3 regions of the Mesorhizobium sp. AR10 genome follow, and region 2 is predicted to be linked to each of the others. Evidence: predicted binding sites of a transcription regulator. Region 2 holds the regulator's gene; each other region holds the start of a gene.
The links. The regulator HrcA, encoded in region 2, represses chaperone genes, less so after heat shock. The targets are predictions, from matches to a motif close to GTTAGCACTCNCNNNNNGNGAGTGCTAAC.
Positions count from the first base shown of each region.

Region 1: LHFGNBLO_RS30085 (co-chaperone GroES) is a predicted target of HrcA. The motif match lies at 1,031-1,059, and genes of this name have one in related genera.
Region 3: groES (co-chaperone GroES) is a predicted target of HrcA. The motif match lies at 1,455-1,483, and genes of this name have one in related genera.

Region 1 is NZ_CP080524.1:5,408,797-5,412,069, forward strand. Features, by position in the region: gene LHFGNBLO_RS30065 (hypothetical protein) at 1-34, shown strand, start outside; gene LHFGNBLO_RS30070 (DUF6500 family protein) at 111-335, shown strand; gene LHFGNBLO_RS30075 (DUF1488 domain-containing protein) at 337-603, opposite strand; gene LHFGNBLO_RS30080 (hypothetical protein) at 600-863, opposite strand; gene LHFGNBLO_RS30085 (co-chaperone GroES) at 1,113-1,439, shown strand; gene groL (chaperonin GroEL) at 1,481-3,106, shown strand; gene LHFGNBLO_RS30095 (hypothetical protein) at 3,249-3,273, shown strand, end outside.
Region 2 is NZ_CP080524.1:1,060,958-1,064,230, forward strand. Features, by position in the region: gene LHFGNBLO_RS08510 (PQQ-dependent sugar dehydrogenase) at 1-1,126, opposite strand, end outside; gene LHFGNBLO_RS08515 (hypothetical protein) at 1,233-1,430, opposite strand; gene hrcA (heat-inducible transcriptional repressor HrcA) at 1,456-2,541, opposite strand; gene rph (ribonuclease PH) at 2,721-3,273, shown strand, end outside.
Region 3 is NZ_CP080523.1:231,866-235,138, reverse strand. Features, by position in the region: partial or broken gene LHFGNBLO_RS33560 (transposase) at 309-434, shown strand; gene LHFGNBLO_RS01120 (transposase) at 661-1,080, opposite strand; gene LHFGNBLO_RS01115 (hypothetical protein) at 1,059-1,301, shown strand; gene groES (co-chaperone GroES) at 1,536-1,832, shown strand; gene groL (chaperonin GroEL) at 1,897-3,273, shown strand, end outside.

The DNA of each region.
Region 1 (3,273 bases), 1.8 Mb from region 2:
CAAGCGGCGGGCGAAAGCGGACCGCAAGACCTGATCGCAATCCACTGGCTTCAGGCCTGCATCTTGCCGCCGGTGCGCATCAGCTGAATGTCTATAGACAGGGGATTGCCGTGAGACCGAGCCTGAAAAAGAAGATCCTGGAAGTCTGCGACCGCAAGATCTCCCAGAAAGGCGCCGGCGTCGGCCTGTCGTTCTATGCATTCTTCGCAAACAGGAACGACGATCCTGAGCTTCTCATGGAAGCCGCCGAGTGGTGGATCAGAACCCACCGGCTCGACCATTTTGAAAGGGCCGTGAAGATACGGGCGATGGTCGAGGAGATGGACGCCGGCTGATCTAGCGAAAATCCGCCTCGGTCAGCACATACATGCTCCTGCGGGTGCGGGCATAGGCATTCCTGGCAATGTCATGGATGGAGCTGGACGCCGTGTCGAAGGCCGCCAGATAGGTGGCTTCGGAGGTGGCCGTCCCCGATGGTGCCTTCGAGATGGCATCGGTGGTGACAGAGAAGGAAATCTGGAACATGCCGTCGTGGCCGACAAAGCGGATGCGCTTGCTCGCCTCGTCATAGCTGCGGCTTCGATTGGGGAATGTAAGGCTCATGACTTTTCTCCCTTTGGCGCGGCGCCGGCTTTTTTGACTGCCGTCCGCTTCTTCTTCGGCGTCGGGTTCAAGGCTTCCGCCACGCGGTCAGCCTCTTCCTTGGCCAGCCGCAATTCGCGCAGCCTGGCCGTCTTGATGATCCTGGCCTTCGCCTCGGACATATATTCGGCTGTCGCCTTGTTGCGCTCGGCCGTTTTCTTCTGCTTGTCGACGAAGCGTGCTTCAGCTTTTTCCATGATGCTTTGAGCGACTTCAGCCATAGATGAAATCTCCTTCTTGAACCGGGAATATGAAAATGCGTTTCATCGTTAAAATAGGGACTCGGAAGCGAAATTTCAATTTTCGGATTATTTCGGGATGATCGGACACCCCGAATTGAATCGGTCGAATAATACTATCCAATATTTCCATCGGCCCGGGAATAATTTTTAGCACTCCTATCTATCGAGTGCCAACGGGCCTATATGAGGGGCGTGGCCGCCTATGCCGGCCCCAGAAAGAAGTTTCCCATGAAATTCCGGCCACTCCACGACCGCGTCGTCATCAGGCGCGCGGAAAGCGACACCAAATCCAAGGGCGGCATCATCATTCCCGACAATGCCAAGGAAAAGCCGCAGGAAGGCGAAGTGATCGCCGTTGGGCCTGGCGCGCGCGACGAAAGCGGCGCGCTGATTGCGCTCGACGTCAAGGCCGGCGACTTCATTCTGTTCGGCAAATGGTCGGGCACCGAGGTCAAGCTCGATGGCGAGGACCTTCTGATCATGAAGGAAGCCGACATCATGGGCATCATCGACAAGACCGTCGAGAAGACCGTCGCGACCAAGAAGGCCGCCTGACGACGCCGTCGACGCCCTCCAAACGAACTGGATGAAAAATCATGTCTGCCAAGGAAATCAAATTCTCCACCGATGCCCGTGACCGCATGCTTCGCGGTGTCGAGATCCTCAACAATGCCGTTAAGGTGACGCTCGGCCCCAAGGGCCGCAACGTCATCATCGACAAGGCTTACGGCGCACCGCGCATCACCAAGGACGGGGTGACGGTGGCCAAGGAAATCGAACTTGCCGACAAGTTCGAGAACATGGGCGCGCAGATGGTGCGCGAAGTGGCCTCGAAAACCAACGACCTCGCCGGTGACGGCACCACCACCGCCACGGTGCTGGCCGCCTCGATCCTGCGCGAAGGCGCGAAATTCGTTGCCGCCGGCATGAATCCGATGGACCTCAAGCGCGGTATCGACCTTGCCGTGACCGCCGTGGTCAAGGAGATCCAGGCGCGGGCCAAGAAGGTCAAATCCTCCGGCGAAATCGCGCAGGTCGGCACGATTGCCGCCAATGGCGACGCCACCGTCGGCGCCATGATCGCCAAGGCGATGGACAAGGTCGGCAATGACGGCGTCATCACCGTCGAGGAAGCCAAGACCGCCGACACCGAACTCGACGTCGTCGAGGGCATGCAGTTCGATCGCGGCTATCTATCGCCCTATTTCGTCACCAATGCCGAGAAGATGCGCGTCGAGTTGGAGGACCCTTACGTCCTCATCCATGAAAAGAAGCTCGGCAATCTGCAGGCGCTGCTGCCGATCCTCGAAGCGGTCGTGCAAAGCGGCAAGCCGCTGCTGATCATCTCCGAGGACGTCGAAGGCGAAGCGCTGGCCACGCTGGTCGTCAACAAGCTGCGCGGCGGCCTCAAGGTCGCGGCGGTCAAGGCGCCGGGCTTCGGCGATCGCCGTAAGGCGATGCTGGAAGACATCGCGGTGCTCACCGCCGGCCAGATGATCTCCGAGGATCTCGGCATCAAGCTCGAAAACATCACCATCGACATGCTCGGCCGCGCCAAGCGCGTGCTGATCGAAAAGGATACGACCACGATCATCGACGGCGGCGGCGAGAAGGCCACCATCCAGGCGCGTATCTCCCAGATCAAGGGGCAGATCGAGGAAACCACCTCCGACTACGACAAGGAAAAGCTGCAGGAGCGGCTGGCGAAACTCGCTGGCGGCGTTGCCGTCATTCGCGTCGGCGGCGCCACCGAGTCGGAAGTCAAGGAAAAGAAGGACCGCGTCGACGATGCGCTGAACGCCACGCGTGCGGCGGTGGAAGAAGGCATCGTTCCCGGCGGCGGTGTAGCACTGCTGCGCGCCAGGTCGGCACTCAAGGGGCTGACCGGCGCCAACGCCGATGTCAATGCCGGCATTTCGATCGTGTTGCGGGCGCTCGAAGCGCCGATCCGCCAGATCGCCGAGAATTCCGGCGTCGAAGGGTCGATCGTCGTCGGCAAGCTCTCCGACAGCAAGGATCACAATCAGGGTTTTGACGCCCAGAACGAGATCTATGTCGACATGATCAAGGCCGGCATCGTCGATCCGGCAAAGGTGGTGCGCACAGCACTGCAGGATGCCGGCTCGATCGCGGCGCTGCTGATCACCGCTGAAGCCATGATCACCGACATCCCGGCCAAGGATGCGGCACCTTCAGCCGGTGGCGGCATGGGCGGCTACTGACCATTGCCTGAAAATGCCCGTTCGGCCAAGGCCGGGCGGGCCCATCGAGAACAATGGCCGCCGGGCGGCACTTCCCCGGCGCGCCAAGGATTTCCGCCAGTCACGAAGACTTCCATCAGTCAGCAACGACAAGGAGATCGACATGATTACCTTCGCACCGAAGCCAA
Region 2 (3,273 bases):
CATCGCCCTGGTATTCGGCCGGAAAACTGGACTCCGCCGTGAAATTCCTGCCGTCGTAGAAGGCAATGTTGAGCGGCGCCGAATGCGCCTGCATCAACACGTCGGGGATGGTGGCCTTGCCGGCAAGGTCGGGACGTTCGCCCTCGTGGCGCGGATCCTCATTGTTGCCGATATAATACCAGGGCCAGCCATAGAAGGCGCCTTGCTTCACCGTCGTTGCATATTCGAACGGCAGGTTGTCGCCGAGTTGGTCGCGCTCGTTGACGACGCACCAGAGCGCGCCGGTGGCCGGCTGCACGGTCATGCCCGAGCAATTGCGCAGGCCGGTGGCGACGATGTGTCCGTTCTTGCCGTCGGGGTCGAACGCCAGCACGTTCGCGCGGCCGTCCTCATAACCCCATGTGGCGCCCAGCGGCTTCGATTTCACCCAGGCGTCGAGGCCGCCATCCGGCTCTTTCTCCATGCTCTCGGCAACGTTCGAGAGGGAGCCGACTGACATGTAGAGCGTCTTGCCATCCGGCGAAAATGCGATGTCGCGGGTCCAGTGACCGTTCGAAGGAATGTTGGAGACGATGGTTTCCGGATTGCCGGAGGCCTTCAGATCGCCGTTGCGATAGGGGAAGCGAACGACGCCATCGCTGTTGGCGACATAGACCCATTCCGGGTTGTCTCCCGGGGGATAGAAGGTAATGCCGTAGGGGCGGTTGAGGTTGCGGGCGAAGATCGCTTTCCTGGCGGGCTGCGCACTGCCTTCGGCGAGACGATAGAGGCGGATCTGGTCGGCTTGGCTGTTGGCGACAAACAGATCGCCATTCGGCGCGACGCGGACGACACGCGGGTTGCCGATACCCGACGCGATCATCTCGGCCGAGAAGCCTGGCGGCAGTTGCAGCTTTGCGTCTTCAGGTCTTTCGGCCAGACCGGGTCCGTTCGATGCGGATTCGGTGACAAAGGGAGCGTGCAAGTCCTCTGGCCGAATCAAGCGCCGCACGCCTGGCCTGTCGGCATGCCAGTCGCCGAAGGCAGCTTCGCCTTTCAGCAGCGGCTGATCCGACTGCTGGGCGAAGCTGGTGGTGGCAAGCAGAAAGGCAACGGGAATGGCGGCCAAGCCGGCAAATCGGATCATGCTGTCCTCCAAGGCGTCGCCTTGAGGAAAGGAAACGGGCGGGGCCGACGATCGTTCCGCCTCGCACAGTCAGCACACAGTGAGTTGAGGGGACCGCTCAGAGGGATTAGTTTCCGGCGGCGTAGAAATCGTCGTCGAGGCGCTTTTCCAGCTCAACGAGATCGGCCGGCAAAGGCAAGCCCATGGCCCGCATTTCCCTCAGCTTTTCGCGCAGCTGTTCCTGCACTTCATGCTGATCCTCCGGCTGGTTGATCATCTCCTCGAGCAGCATGCTGATCTGGGCCTTGAATGATTCCAGCGCCATTCTTTTTCTCCTTTTGCGGCATCCGTCAGCGCAGCATGCGGGAAATAAGCTGCGCCGTATAGTCGACCATCGGTACGATGCGGGCGTAGTTGAGCCGGGTTGGGCCGATGACGCCGAGCGCACCGATGACGCGGGCATCCTTGTCGCGATAGGGCGCGACGACCAGCGACGAGCCCGACAGCGAAAACAGCTTGTTTTCCGAACCGATGAAGATGCGCACGCCGGACCCTTCCTCGGCGAGGTCGAGTAGCTGGATCAGCCCGTCCTGCGTCTCCATGTCCTCGAACAGGTGCCTGAGCAGCTCGATGTCGGCCTGGGCGGTGACGTTTTCGAGCAGATTGGCGCGGCCGCGCACGATAAGACGCGCCGGCAGGCCGCTTTCCGCCCCGGCCCAGACCGCCAGCCCCTTTTCCACCAGATCCTGCGACAGCGTGTCGAGTGCTGCCCTGGTCTCTTCCTTGATGCGGGCAATCTGGACCCGCGCCTCGGCCAGCGTGCGGCCGCGGATATGGGCGTTGAGGAAGTTGGAGGCTTCGTGCAATTGCGAGACGGTGATGCCGGCGGGCAGGTCGACGACTCGGTTCTCGACGTCGCCGTTCTGCGACACCAGCACGGCCAGCGCCTTGGTCGGCTCGAGCTGGATGAATTCGATGTGTTTCAGTGCCACCTCGTTCTTGGCGGTAAGCACGAGGCCGGCGCCGCGCGACATGCCCGACAGCATCTGGCTGGCCTCGGTCAGCATATGTTCCAGCGTTGCGCCCGAGCCGGAGGCGCGCACCTGCGCCTCGATGATGCGGCGCTCCTCGTCGGAGAGATCGCCAAGTTCCATGAAGGCATCGACGAAGAAGCGCAGTCCGGCCTGGGTCGGCAGACGGCCAGCCGAGATGTGCGGAGCGTAGATCAGCCCCAGATGCTCCAGGTCGCTCATCACGTTGCGGATGGTGGCCGGCGACAGCGAAGATGGCAGAATGCGCGACAGGCTGCGTGATCCCACCGGTTCGCCGTCCTTCAAATAGGAATCGACGATGCGCCGAAAAATGTCGCGCGAACGCATGTCGAGCGACTGGAGCGCGGGCGACAGCAGACTGGGTTCGGCGACAGCCTTGGTCATTCGAGCCAAAAACCTCCACCTCTAGGATATAGACTTCACTGGCGCCCGCGCAACCCGGTGCCGCGTTTGCGGTCACCGCAGTGTCGTTTGCGGCCACCCGGCCATTTTCCTTTGCGCCATGGACTGCGTGAGGCTACAAGCCGGCCACGATTCCGAAAAATGACAAGAAAGCAGACTGAATGCGCCCTTCCAAACGCCAATTCGACGAAATGCGCGCCATCTCCTTCGAGCGTGGCGTCTCCAAGCACGCGGAAGGCTCGTGCCTGGTGAAGTTCGGCGACACGCATGTGCTGTGCACGGCAAGCCTCGAGGAGAAGGTGCCCGGCTGGATGCGCAATTCCGGCAAAGGCTGGGTGACGGCGGAATACGGCATGCTGCCGCGCTCGACCGGCGAACGCATGCGCCGCGAAGCCTCCTCCGGCAAGCAGGGCGGCCGCACGCTGGAAATCCAGCGGCTGATCGGCCGCTCGCTACGCGCCGTGGTCGACCTGCAGGCGCTGGGTGAGCAGCAGATCACCGTCGACTGCGACGTGATCCAGGCCGATGGCGGCACCCGCACCGCCTCGATCACCGGCGGCTGGGTGGCGCTCCACGACTGCCTGCGCTGGATGGAAGCCCGGCAGATGGCCAGCGTCGCCAAGGTGCTGAAAGACCATGTCGCAGCGATTTCCTGCGGCATCCATGACGGCCAGCCGGTCATCGATCTCGATTATGTCGAGGATTCCTCGGCCG
Region 3 (3,273 bases), on a different replicon from region 2:
CTTACAACAATGGCCGTCAATCGTCAGATCCTCCCTGCGCCGAATTCGGTGACCAGGGCGCCCCCTCCGATCCAAGCGGGGTATCTCAGCAGCGACGGACAAATAGCAGCCGAGCGTCCCCGCACGTCGAGCCTAGCGGATGTAGGCCGAGTGCAGCGCGCACGAAGCGGGTGTCACACGTGAGCTCGTGATTGCGCGCCCACACCTTTGGCGAGCGATTCCCACGGTGGCCGCATCGAGTGCACTTAAGGTCCACGGGCGCTTCAACCGTTCGCGCGTGACCTTGATCAGAGCGTTGAACGCTGCGCGAGCGGCTCAACGAGGAAATCCGCCGGCGCACTTATGTCGTATGCATCTTTCCCAACGCCGAAAGCTGCACCAACATGGACGACCTGCGCGAGCACAAGAAGCTCGCTCTGCGCCAAGCCGCATGACTTCATGACCGCCCCTTTTTGCAGAACTTGACGCACACAACCCTGGAAGGAGGAAGCCGCGGGAGGACGGGCTCGCAACGTCACGTTCCCGAATCGAGAAAAATTGACGATGCCGTGAAAAAACTCGATTGCGATCCCTGTCTGCCTGTCTGGAGGCGTAACGGCGGTCGGATGAATGGCGCTTATATCTTCGCTCATTGACGAGAATTCTACGGATTGGCCTCCATCATGTTGTGCCGGCACCGTTGGCGTGGTCAGCCGCACCAGTCGTCGCAGGCGTGATGGCGCCCATGAGGAACTCGTCACAGGCTCCGCTCAGGCCGCGTAATCTCCTGCGTTCGAAGCGGAGCGCGGTCTTCAGGCGTGCGAAGAGCATCTCGACCTTCTTGCGTTCGTTGCGCGACCGTCCGAACTCGGGCGTATCCGCTTTGACGGCCGTCTCGCGTGCCTCCTCGTGGACGCAGCGCAGCACATCGCGCACTGGCGTCTTTGGATAGCAGCGGCGCTTGAGTTCACAACTCTGGCAGTCTCGTTTGCTGGCCCGGGATTTCCGGTTTCCACCGCTGACACTGCCTGTGCGCGGGACCGCGAAGTTGCGACGATACTGCCTTGCCGGCGGGAAAGATGAACTTGTTCTGGACCGCATCGAAGATGAAGTCCGCGCGGCTGAAGGTTACGTCATCACGCTGGCTCTTGTCCCACACCGGAATTTGCGGCGCGATGTTCTGGTCGACGAGCCATCCGAGGAACTTGCCGGTGCCGTATCCGCGCGGCGCTCTTCGCCGAAAAAGCACACTGGGCGAACTGCCGTTCTGGCCCTTCCCCGCCGGCCACACCAGGCAGGCGCCGCGGGCGGAGATTGTTTGAGCCGGTGGGGACGAGCGATTGGCAATGCAGAATGAGCGTTCTCCTCACGTAAAGGGGAGCCGGCGCTTCCGCGCCGGTTCCAAAATCTTTTGCTCTTCGCCCGTCCCCTCTTCGTCTTGACTAGTGCCAGCCGACGGCCTATCTCACCGCCATGTTAGCACTCGCCTCTGGTGAGTGCTAACAACTCTCCGGCAACGGAGCACTGTTCAACATCCGAACCAGGGACATCCAAAAATGGCAAAGTCGAATCTCCGGCCGCTTCATGACCGCGTGGTCGTTCGTCGCGTCGAGTCCGAAGCGAAGACCGCCGGCGGGATCATCATCCCGGATACGGCTAAGGAAAAGCCGCAGGAAGGCGAGATCATCGCCGTCGGCTCCGGCGCCCGCGACGAAGCCGGCAAGCTCGTCCCGCTGGACGTCAAGGCGGGCGACCGCATCCTGTTCGGCAAGTGGTCGGGCACCGAAGTCAAGCTCGATGGCGAAGACCTTCTGATCATGAAGGAATCCGACATCATGGGCATAATCAGCTGACACGCCGCCGCCTTTCATCCGCACCATCCAATCTGAATTCGGGCGAAATGCCCAGGAGTAAAAAATGGCCAAAGACGTAAAATTCTCCCGTGATGCCCGCGAGCGCATGCTTCACGGCATCAACATCCTGGCCGACGCGGTGAAGGTCACGCTCGGTCCCAAGGGCCGTAACGTCGTTATCGACAAGTCGTTCGGCGCCCCGCGCATCACCAAGGACGGCGTCACCGTCGCCAAGGAAATCGAACTTTCCGACAAGTTCGAGAACATGGGCGCGCAGATGATCCGCGAAGTCGCGTCCAAGACCAACGACATCGCCGGCGACGGCACCACGACCGCGACCGTTCTGGCGCAGTCGATCGTCCAGGAAGGCCACAAGGCGGTTGCCGCCGGCATGAACCCGATGGACCTGAAGCGCGGCATCGATCTGGCCGTGACCGAAGTCGTCGCTCACCTCGTCAAGAACGCCAAGAAGATCAAGACCTCGGAAGAGGTTGCCCAGGTCGGCACCATCGCCGGCAATGGCGACGCTTCGGTCGGCAAGATGATCGCCGAAGCGATGCAGAAGGTCGGCAATGAAGGCGTCATCACGGTTGAAGAAGCCAAGACCGCCGAGACCGAACTCGAAGTCGTCGAAGGCATGCAGTTCGACCGCGGCTACCAGTCGCCCTACTTCGTCACCAACGCCGACAAGATGGTTGCCGAGCTCGAGGACGTCTACATCCTTCTCCACGAGAAGAAGCTCTCCAACCTGCAGGCCATGCTGCCGGTTCTCGAAGCCGTCGTGCAGACCTCGAAGCCGCTGCTGATCATCTCGGAAGACGTCGAAGGCGAGGCCCTGGCCACGCTGGTCGTCAACAAGCTGCGTGGCGGCCTGAAGATCGCCGCCGTCAAGGCGCCGGGCTTCGGTGATCGCCGCAAGGCCATGCTGGAAGACATCGCCATCCTCACCGGTGGCCAGGTCATCTCGGAAGACCTCGGCATCAAGCTCGAGAACGTCGGCCTCAACATGCTCGGCCGCGCCAAGAAGGTGTCGATCTCCAAGGAGAACACCACCATCGTCGACGGCGCCGGCAAGAAGGCCGAGATCCAGGGCCGCGTTGCCCAGATCAAGCAGCAGATCGAGGAGACCACCTCGGACTACGACAAGGAGAAGCTGCAGGAACGTCTCGCGAAGCTCGCGGGCGGCGTTGCCGTGATCCGCGTCGGCGGTGCGACGGAAGTCGAAGTCAAGGAAAAGAAGGACCGCGTCGATGACGCCCTCAACGCGACCCGCGCGGCCGTGGAAGAAGGCATCGTTGCTGGCGGCGGCGTCGCCCTGCTGCGCGCTTCGCTGGCCATCACCGTCACCGGCGCCAATGCCGATCAGACGGCCGGCATCGCCATCGTCCGTCGCGCCCTGCAGGCTCCGGCCCGCCAGATCGCTGCCAACGCCGGTGCCGAA